Regions from separate parts of the Alteromonas macleodii ATCC 27126 genome, predicted to be linked through region 2. Evidence: predicted binding sites of a transcription regulator. Region 2 holds the regulator's gene; the other holds the start of a gene.
What was found. Region 2 encodes FliA, which starts transcription of late flagellar genes. Its sites were predicted from a motif close to CTAAAGNTNNNNNNNNNNNNGCCGATA; they were not measured.
Positions count from the first base shown of each region.

Region 1 (3,421 bases), 150 kb from region 2:
ACCTATCTGAAGAAGCAGACAAGCTATAAGCTAAACTGTTTAAAGATTATAAAAAAACAGCGCCTTTTGGCGCTGTTTTTGTTTATATCAGTTTGAATAAAACTACTCTTTATTTTCTACAGGCCATCCGCCTAGCGCTTTATAGCGATTTACCATATAGCAAAATAGCTCGGTGGTCTTTTGGGCGTCATACAGCGCACTGTGCGCTTCACTTTGGTCAAATGCAATCCCCGCTGCACGGCATGCTTTTACCAAAACCGTTTGGCCTAAGGCCAATCCAGCAAGGCTGGTGGTGTCAAATGAAACAAACGGATGGAACGGCGTGCGTTTTATATTGCAGCGTTCTATCGCGGCATTGACGAAACTCTGATCGAACGTTGCATTGTGAGCAACAATAACTGAACGTTGGCAGTCTGCATTTTTTTGCGCCTTGCGGATGCCTTTACATAAGTCCTTCATGGCTTCGCTTTCTTCAATAGCCCCTCGCAATGCACAATTAGGATCGATGCCATTAAATTCTAAGGCTGCTGGCTCTAGGTTAGCGCCCTCAAAGGGGTCAATGTGATAATGAAAAGTTTGATCAGGATGAAGTATACCGTTTTCATCCATTTTCACCGTTACCGCGGCTAATTCTAACAGGGCGTCAGTGCCTGCATTAAATCCGGCTGTTTCAACGTCGATAACAACGGGAAAGTAACCTCGAAAGCGCTGGGAGAGAAGGGGCGGGTTGGCAGACATAAACACTCTTGTAAGACTCGATTGCGTTAATTGGTTGGTGACTAAAATGCGTACCAACCTGCGAAGCATATTGCGTAAAAGAATTATCGCAAGGATACTCTCGAGTTGCCAGTTGCAATTTATAAACTGTTAAATCAGGGGGCTAGCAAAAGTACAAAACGCGAATGGTATTAAACGCTAAACTTTTCTACAATTTGGACGATAATCAAATTAAGCGTGAAAAATCATTAGGCACATTTCTTCTTTTTGTGTGAGCTAATTTGATTCATTATGTTCGGTAATTTGTGCACGTAGTGTTGTCTTTTACCTGTGTTAGTCTGATTTTCGTTATGGTGTCGAAATGGTGTCGAAATTAAAATACATCGCTTTATTGGGGATGCTGGGGTCATTGTCTTCCCACGCTGCCATGCGGCAATATTCTGCAACCATAGAAAGCTCCAACTGGCGAATAGACAAAGACACCCGACTTCAGTGTACCTTGAACCACGAACTACCCGGTTATGGCGAAGCCATGTTCACGAGCTCAGCGTCGAAGCAGCTTAATATGGAATTTGAACTGGACATGTATTTGCTGCCAAGCAAATTTGATATGGCTGCTGTTTATTCTGTACCACCTAAATGGATGCCCGGCGTTGCGCCTAAAACCATTGCCGACATGTCTATTCGTAAACAGTACAATGGCGACCTTCCGCAGGATGCGGCTTGGACTATGTTGTCTGAATTAGAAAAAGGCTTTTGGCCCACAATCTATTACCAAGATTGGTATAACAAATACGACCAAGTGAGTGTGGCATTAAACGCTAGCAACTTCTCTGGTGTGTATCGTGAATTTGTGAAGTGTGTATCGAACTTATTGCCCTTCGGTTTTGATGACATTGCCTACACGGTATTGTCGTATCAAAACAACAGTACAGAGCTAACCAAATATTCGCAGAAGCGCTTAACCATGATAGGTGAATACTTAAAAGAAGACGGCGAGCTTGAGCTTGTGCTTCTTGATGGTTACACCGATAGCTACGGCGGTCGCTATAATAATGAACAGTTGTCTATTCGACGTGCTAACGAAGTAAAAAGCTATTTGACTACGCTAGGTGTACCTGAAGATCGAATTCAGTTAACAGGCCACGGTGAGAAACGCCATATTGCGCCAAACGATACGCGAGAAAGCCGTGCCCAAAATAGACGCGTGGTGGTGCGACTTTCAAAATCCTAGGCGCTAATTGTCGCGCCTACACTCGCTTTAAAATGCGTTAGTTTAATTTTTCTCGCCACCTTAATACCGGTACTAAATGATCGGTGAAAACACCGTCAGCACCTACCACCTTGTCTAAAACTTCCAAGACTTGTTCTGAACTCATACCTGCTGGTAGTGCATCATGTCGGTAGGTGTAGGGGTGGATTGTCAGGTTATTTTCGTGGGCGTAGGCAATCCATGCCGCGGCTTCTATTTTTCCTTGAGTCATCGCTTCATTATCGAGTAAATGGCCTAACCAAGGGCCTATGCCATCGGTATATAACGCAACCTGCTGCATGCCTTCCTGAGTGCGCAGCCAGTTATAATCTGTGTCGCTTTCGCCCCAGTCGTTTTCGCCGATCAGCATCACAACTTTGCCTTTATAGCCCAGGGTTTCTCGAATGCGCTTAACTTCGTTAAAATCGAAGCATTGCAGGTAGCTATTACCGCTCTCTCCACCAAACCCGTAAGCATCTAAGGCATCTACAACGATTTTACTGGCATCAACGCCTTCTTTAATGTGAAAGGCAGGGGACTTTACTTCAGGATAAACCCCTACAGACGTTCCAAATTGGCGATTTAGCTCGCTGATTAGCTCAAAGTGTTCATTTAACGTGGCAACTTTAAAATTAGCATGCGTGCCGCGGTACCTATCTTTAAAAACTTGCTTCCCGTCACTGTTAGCGCGCTCGTGTACCTGCAGTTGTCGCAGTTCTTCAAGAGTAAAATCACGCGCGTAATAGCGTCCGTCATCGCGGTGGCGTGCAGGAAACACATCTTCTACATTGGTGACCGTTTCTAAGTGGATGTCGTGTAGCACAACGGGTATGTCGTCTTTGGTGATAACAACATCTTGCTCAATAAAATCAGGGCCCAGAGAAAAGGCGAGGGTAGCAGCTTCGAGGGTATGCTCAGGTAAATAGCCCGACGCGCCGCGATGGGCTATCACGGTAAAGTGCGTTTCAACATTTTCTTTTGTGTCAGCGTGTGTTTGCGCACTCTCGTTATTTGCAGCCATGGCCGAAAACGCACTGCCAGCAGCAACTGCACCGGTAAAAGCGATAAACAACGCTGGCAGAATAGCGGCCAGTTTTGCTTTTGGCTGACTGCGCAAGCCTATATTGTGCGCTGCTCGAGGCTTCCGACATATCGCTGTTCTAGCTTGGCTTTTGTTTTTATCATCTTGCGAAAATAATAAGCGGTTACGTAGCATGTCGTGTCACTCCATGTGGTTTTTCATCGTTTTTTTCCAGTGCCGCACGTTTTTAAATTGATAGTTTGGCGACTTAAGCGTTCAAATCGCTTTGACTACGCTGGCTGCATCTTCAGTTCTTGTTTTTGAGCCATTTCATAGCGAAATCGATTTATTTTGTATGAGTTCTATTGCATATCCATCGGGGTCGCGAACAAAAGCAATAACTGTGGAGCCGCCTTTTACTGGCCCCGGTT
Region 1 is NC_018632.1:1,306,444-1,309,864, forward strand. Features, by position in the region: gene MASE_RS05560 (peroxiredoxin) at 1-29, shown strand, start outside; gene rnt (ribonuclease T) at 103-738, opposite strand; gene MASE_RS05570 (flagellar protein MotY) at 1,079-1,951, shown strand; gene glpQ (glycerophosphodiester phosphodiesterase) at 1,989-3,185, opposite strand; gene gloA (lactoylglutathione lyase) at 3,321-3,421, opposite strand, start outside.
Region 1: the regulator FliA is predicted to act here: its motif matches at 916-942, upstream of MASE_RS05570 (flagellar protein MotY).

Region 2 (3,421 bases):
GAATTGCCGCCTATGAGCAGCTAGCGACATACGGAAAGATTATTGGCTGCACGGTGAGAAAAGCGCAGACTAGTGAAGAACTTGCGGATTTATTATTCCAACTTCGTCATAAGCGACTAGTATTGATTGATACGGCTGGATTTAGTCAAAGAGACAGTCGATTAATTAAACAAATTAAGCAGTTTGATAACGGACAAATGCCAAATGTTAAAAAATATTTGGTAGCGCAAGCAAATACGCAATATCCTGCTTTGCAGAGAATCATTCAAGCGTATGATGATATTGAACTAAGTGGCTGTATTTTCACAAAGTTAGATGAGTGCTACTCTTTAGGAGAGGTGCTTAGTGCAGCGGTTGAATACCAATTACCGGTTAGTTATGTCACCGATGGTCAAAAAGTACCTGAAGACATTAAGATTGCAGAAGCGAAATCTTTGGTTTCCGCTGCTGCAAAGCTTTATAAAAAGTACGGTTTGAATCATACTAGTGGTAACAACGCAATTAAAACAGCATAAGCAGTATGATTGACGACCAAGCGAGTAGCTTAAGAAAAATGAAGCAATCACGGTTAATCAAAGTAATCGCCGTCACCGGTGGCAAAGGTGGCGTAGGTAAAACAAACATTACATTGAACACCGCTATCGCCATGGCGAAGCAAGGTAAACGTGTAATGGTTCTCGATGCGGACCTCGGTCTTGCTAACGTAGACGTTATGTTAGGTTTGCGTGTTGAGAAAAACTTATCCCACGTGCTTTCCGGCGAATGTACACTTGATGAAGTATTAGTGACCGGTCCGCACGGAATAAAGATCGCCCCTGCCACATCAGGCACGCAGTCGATGGCAGAATTGTCGCCAACGCAACACGCTGGCCTAATTCGTGCCTTTAGTGAGCTGCGCTCGCAAATTGACGTGCTAATCGTTGATACAGCGGCAGGTATTTCAGACATGGTGTTGAGCTTTTCAAAAGCCTCACAAGACATCATGGTCGTTGTGTGTGACGAGCCTACTTCATTGACAGATGCGTATGCATTGATAAAAATTCTGAATAGAGAGCACGGTGTTTTCCGCTTCAAAGTTGTGGCTAATATGGTGCGCGACGTGCGAGAAGGCCAAGAGCTATTTAGTAAATTAAGCAAAGTGACAGGGCGTTTTTTAGATGTTGCACTAGAATTAGTGGCGACAGTACCGTTTGACGAGAACATTCGTAAAGCAGTGCGTAAACAAACAGCCATTGTCGATGCTTACCCAGGTTCACCGGCAGCCGTTGCAATAACACAGTTGGCGAGTAAAGCCTTAACATGGCCTATTCCAGCGCAGCCAGGTGGCCATTTAGAGTTTTTCATTGAACAATTAGTTGCAGAAAAAGCCGTAGGAAGTCAGCGTTGAACAGCAAGGCAGCCGCTTATCAACAACAAACCGATAAAGCGCAGTTAGTCGAAAGACATGCGCCATTGGTTAAGCGTATAGCGCATCACTTGATAGCGCGATTGCCGGCTAGTGTTCTTGTAGACGATTTAATTCAATCAGGCATGATTGGATTATTAGAAGCCGCGCGAAACTTTGATGGTTCAAAAGGAGCCAGCTTTGAAACGTTTGCCGGTATTCGCATTCGCGGTGCTATGCTAGATGAAATTCGCAAAGGGGATTGGACACCGCGTTCAGTTCACCGAAATGGCCGAGCGATCACTGAAGCAATTTCGCAAGTAGAAAGCGAAACAGGTCGCGATGCTAGAGATTCTGATATTGCTGATAAGCTTAATGTAAGCTTGCAGGACTATCACCAAATGCTTAATGAAGTAAATGCCGGAAAGCTGGTAGGTATTGAAGATTTAGGTGTGTCAGAAGATGTTATTTCGACAGAGCAAAATCGAGGTAGCGACGCACCACTGGAAGATTTAATGCAAGGCGCTTTCCAAAAAGCGCTTGCCCATGCAATTACGACATTACCTGAAAGAGAAGCGATTGTACTTTCGCTGTATTATGATGAAGAGCTGAACCTAAGAGAAATTGGTGAGGTTCTTGATGTAAGTGAATCGAGAGTCAGTCAAATTCACAGTCAGGCCATGTTAAAACTCAAATCACGAATGAAGTCGTGGCAAGCTGACGAAGAATAGAAATTAATAACAATTAACCCCTCACTGGAGGCTATTTTGGACAAAAGCATGAAAATTCTCGTGGTCGATGATTTTTCTACCATGAGACGTATCATCAAAAACCTACTTAAAGATTTGGGTTTTTCCAACATCCAGGAAGCGGATGACGGAAGTACTGCATTGCCTATGTTGCAGCAAGGTGATTTCGATTTCGTAGTTACCGATTGGAACATGCCTGGAATGCAGGGTATTGACTTGCTTCGCGCGATTAGAGCCGATGACAAGCTCAAGCACCTACCAGTACTTATGGTTACTGCTGAAGCGAAGAAAGAGCAAATTGTTGCCGCTGCGCAAGCAGGTGTTAATGGCTACGTTGTTAAGCCGTTCACTGCAGCAACACTTAAAGAAAAATTAGATAAAATATTCGAACGTTTAGGTTGATCCAGACGCTCACCAGAGAAATGAGGTTTACTGGATGTCAACGAATGTAAACGTTCCAATTTCGTTGGAAGAAGCAAAACAGCTTGTCACCTACCTTGAAGAGGGTGACAACGCTTCAGCCAATGCCCTATTAGAAGCGGCCTCAATGAAAGAAAACGTTGAGTTATTTGCCGAAGTAGGGAAACTGACGCGTCAGCTCCATGACGCGCTGAATAATTTCCAAATAGACGACCGCATTAAAAATCTCGCGACCGATGATATTCCCGATGCACAATCCCGCCTAACCTACGTAATTGAAGAAACTGAAAAAGCTGCTAATACTACTATGGATGCAGTTGAAGCGAGCATGCCTATAGCTGAAATGCTGTCGGCGCGCATCGAAAAGGTTATGCCTGAGTGGAAGAAGCTGATGAATCGCCAAATAGAGTTGGGTGAATTCAAGGCTTTATGCGCAGACTTAGACGAATTGTTGGAAGAAGGTTCGGCACAGTCAGCTAAACTTACACAGTTACTTACAGAAGTATTGATGGCTCAAGGTTATCAAGACTTAACTGGTCAGGTTATTCGCCGCGTTATCGACTTGGTTAAAGAAGTGGAAGACAGCTTAGTTAACATGCTTACCATGTTTGGTGAACGCGACGGTGCAGAACAAACTAAACCATCTAGCGTTAAGGCCGATAAGGTTGATGGTGTAGAGGCAGAAGGCCCTATCATTGATGCCGATAAGCGCGACGACGTCGTGTCAGGCCAAGATGATGTAGATGATCTTCTGTCTAGCTTAGGTTTTTAGGGGAGCGGGCGCATGTCGTTTGATGTTGACGAGGATATATTACAGGACTTTCTAGTTGAGGCTGGAGAGATACTTGAACAATTACAAGAACAGCTC
Region 2 is NC_018632.1:1,152,421-1,155,841, forward strand. Features, by position in the region: gene flhF (flagellar biosynthesis protein FlhF) at 1-515, shown strand, start outside; gene MASE_RS04890 (MinD/ParA family protein) at 521-1,387, shown strand; gene MASE_RS04895 (RNA polymerase sigma factor FliA) at 1,384-2,115, shown strand; gene cheY (chemotaxis response regulator CheY) at 2,152-2,535, shown strand; gene MASE_RS04905 (protein phosphatase CheZ) at 2,570-3,325, shown strand; partial or broken gene MASE_RS04910 (chemotaxis protein CheA) at 3,338-3,421, shown strand, end outside.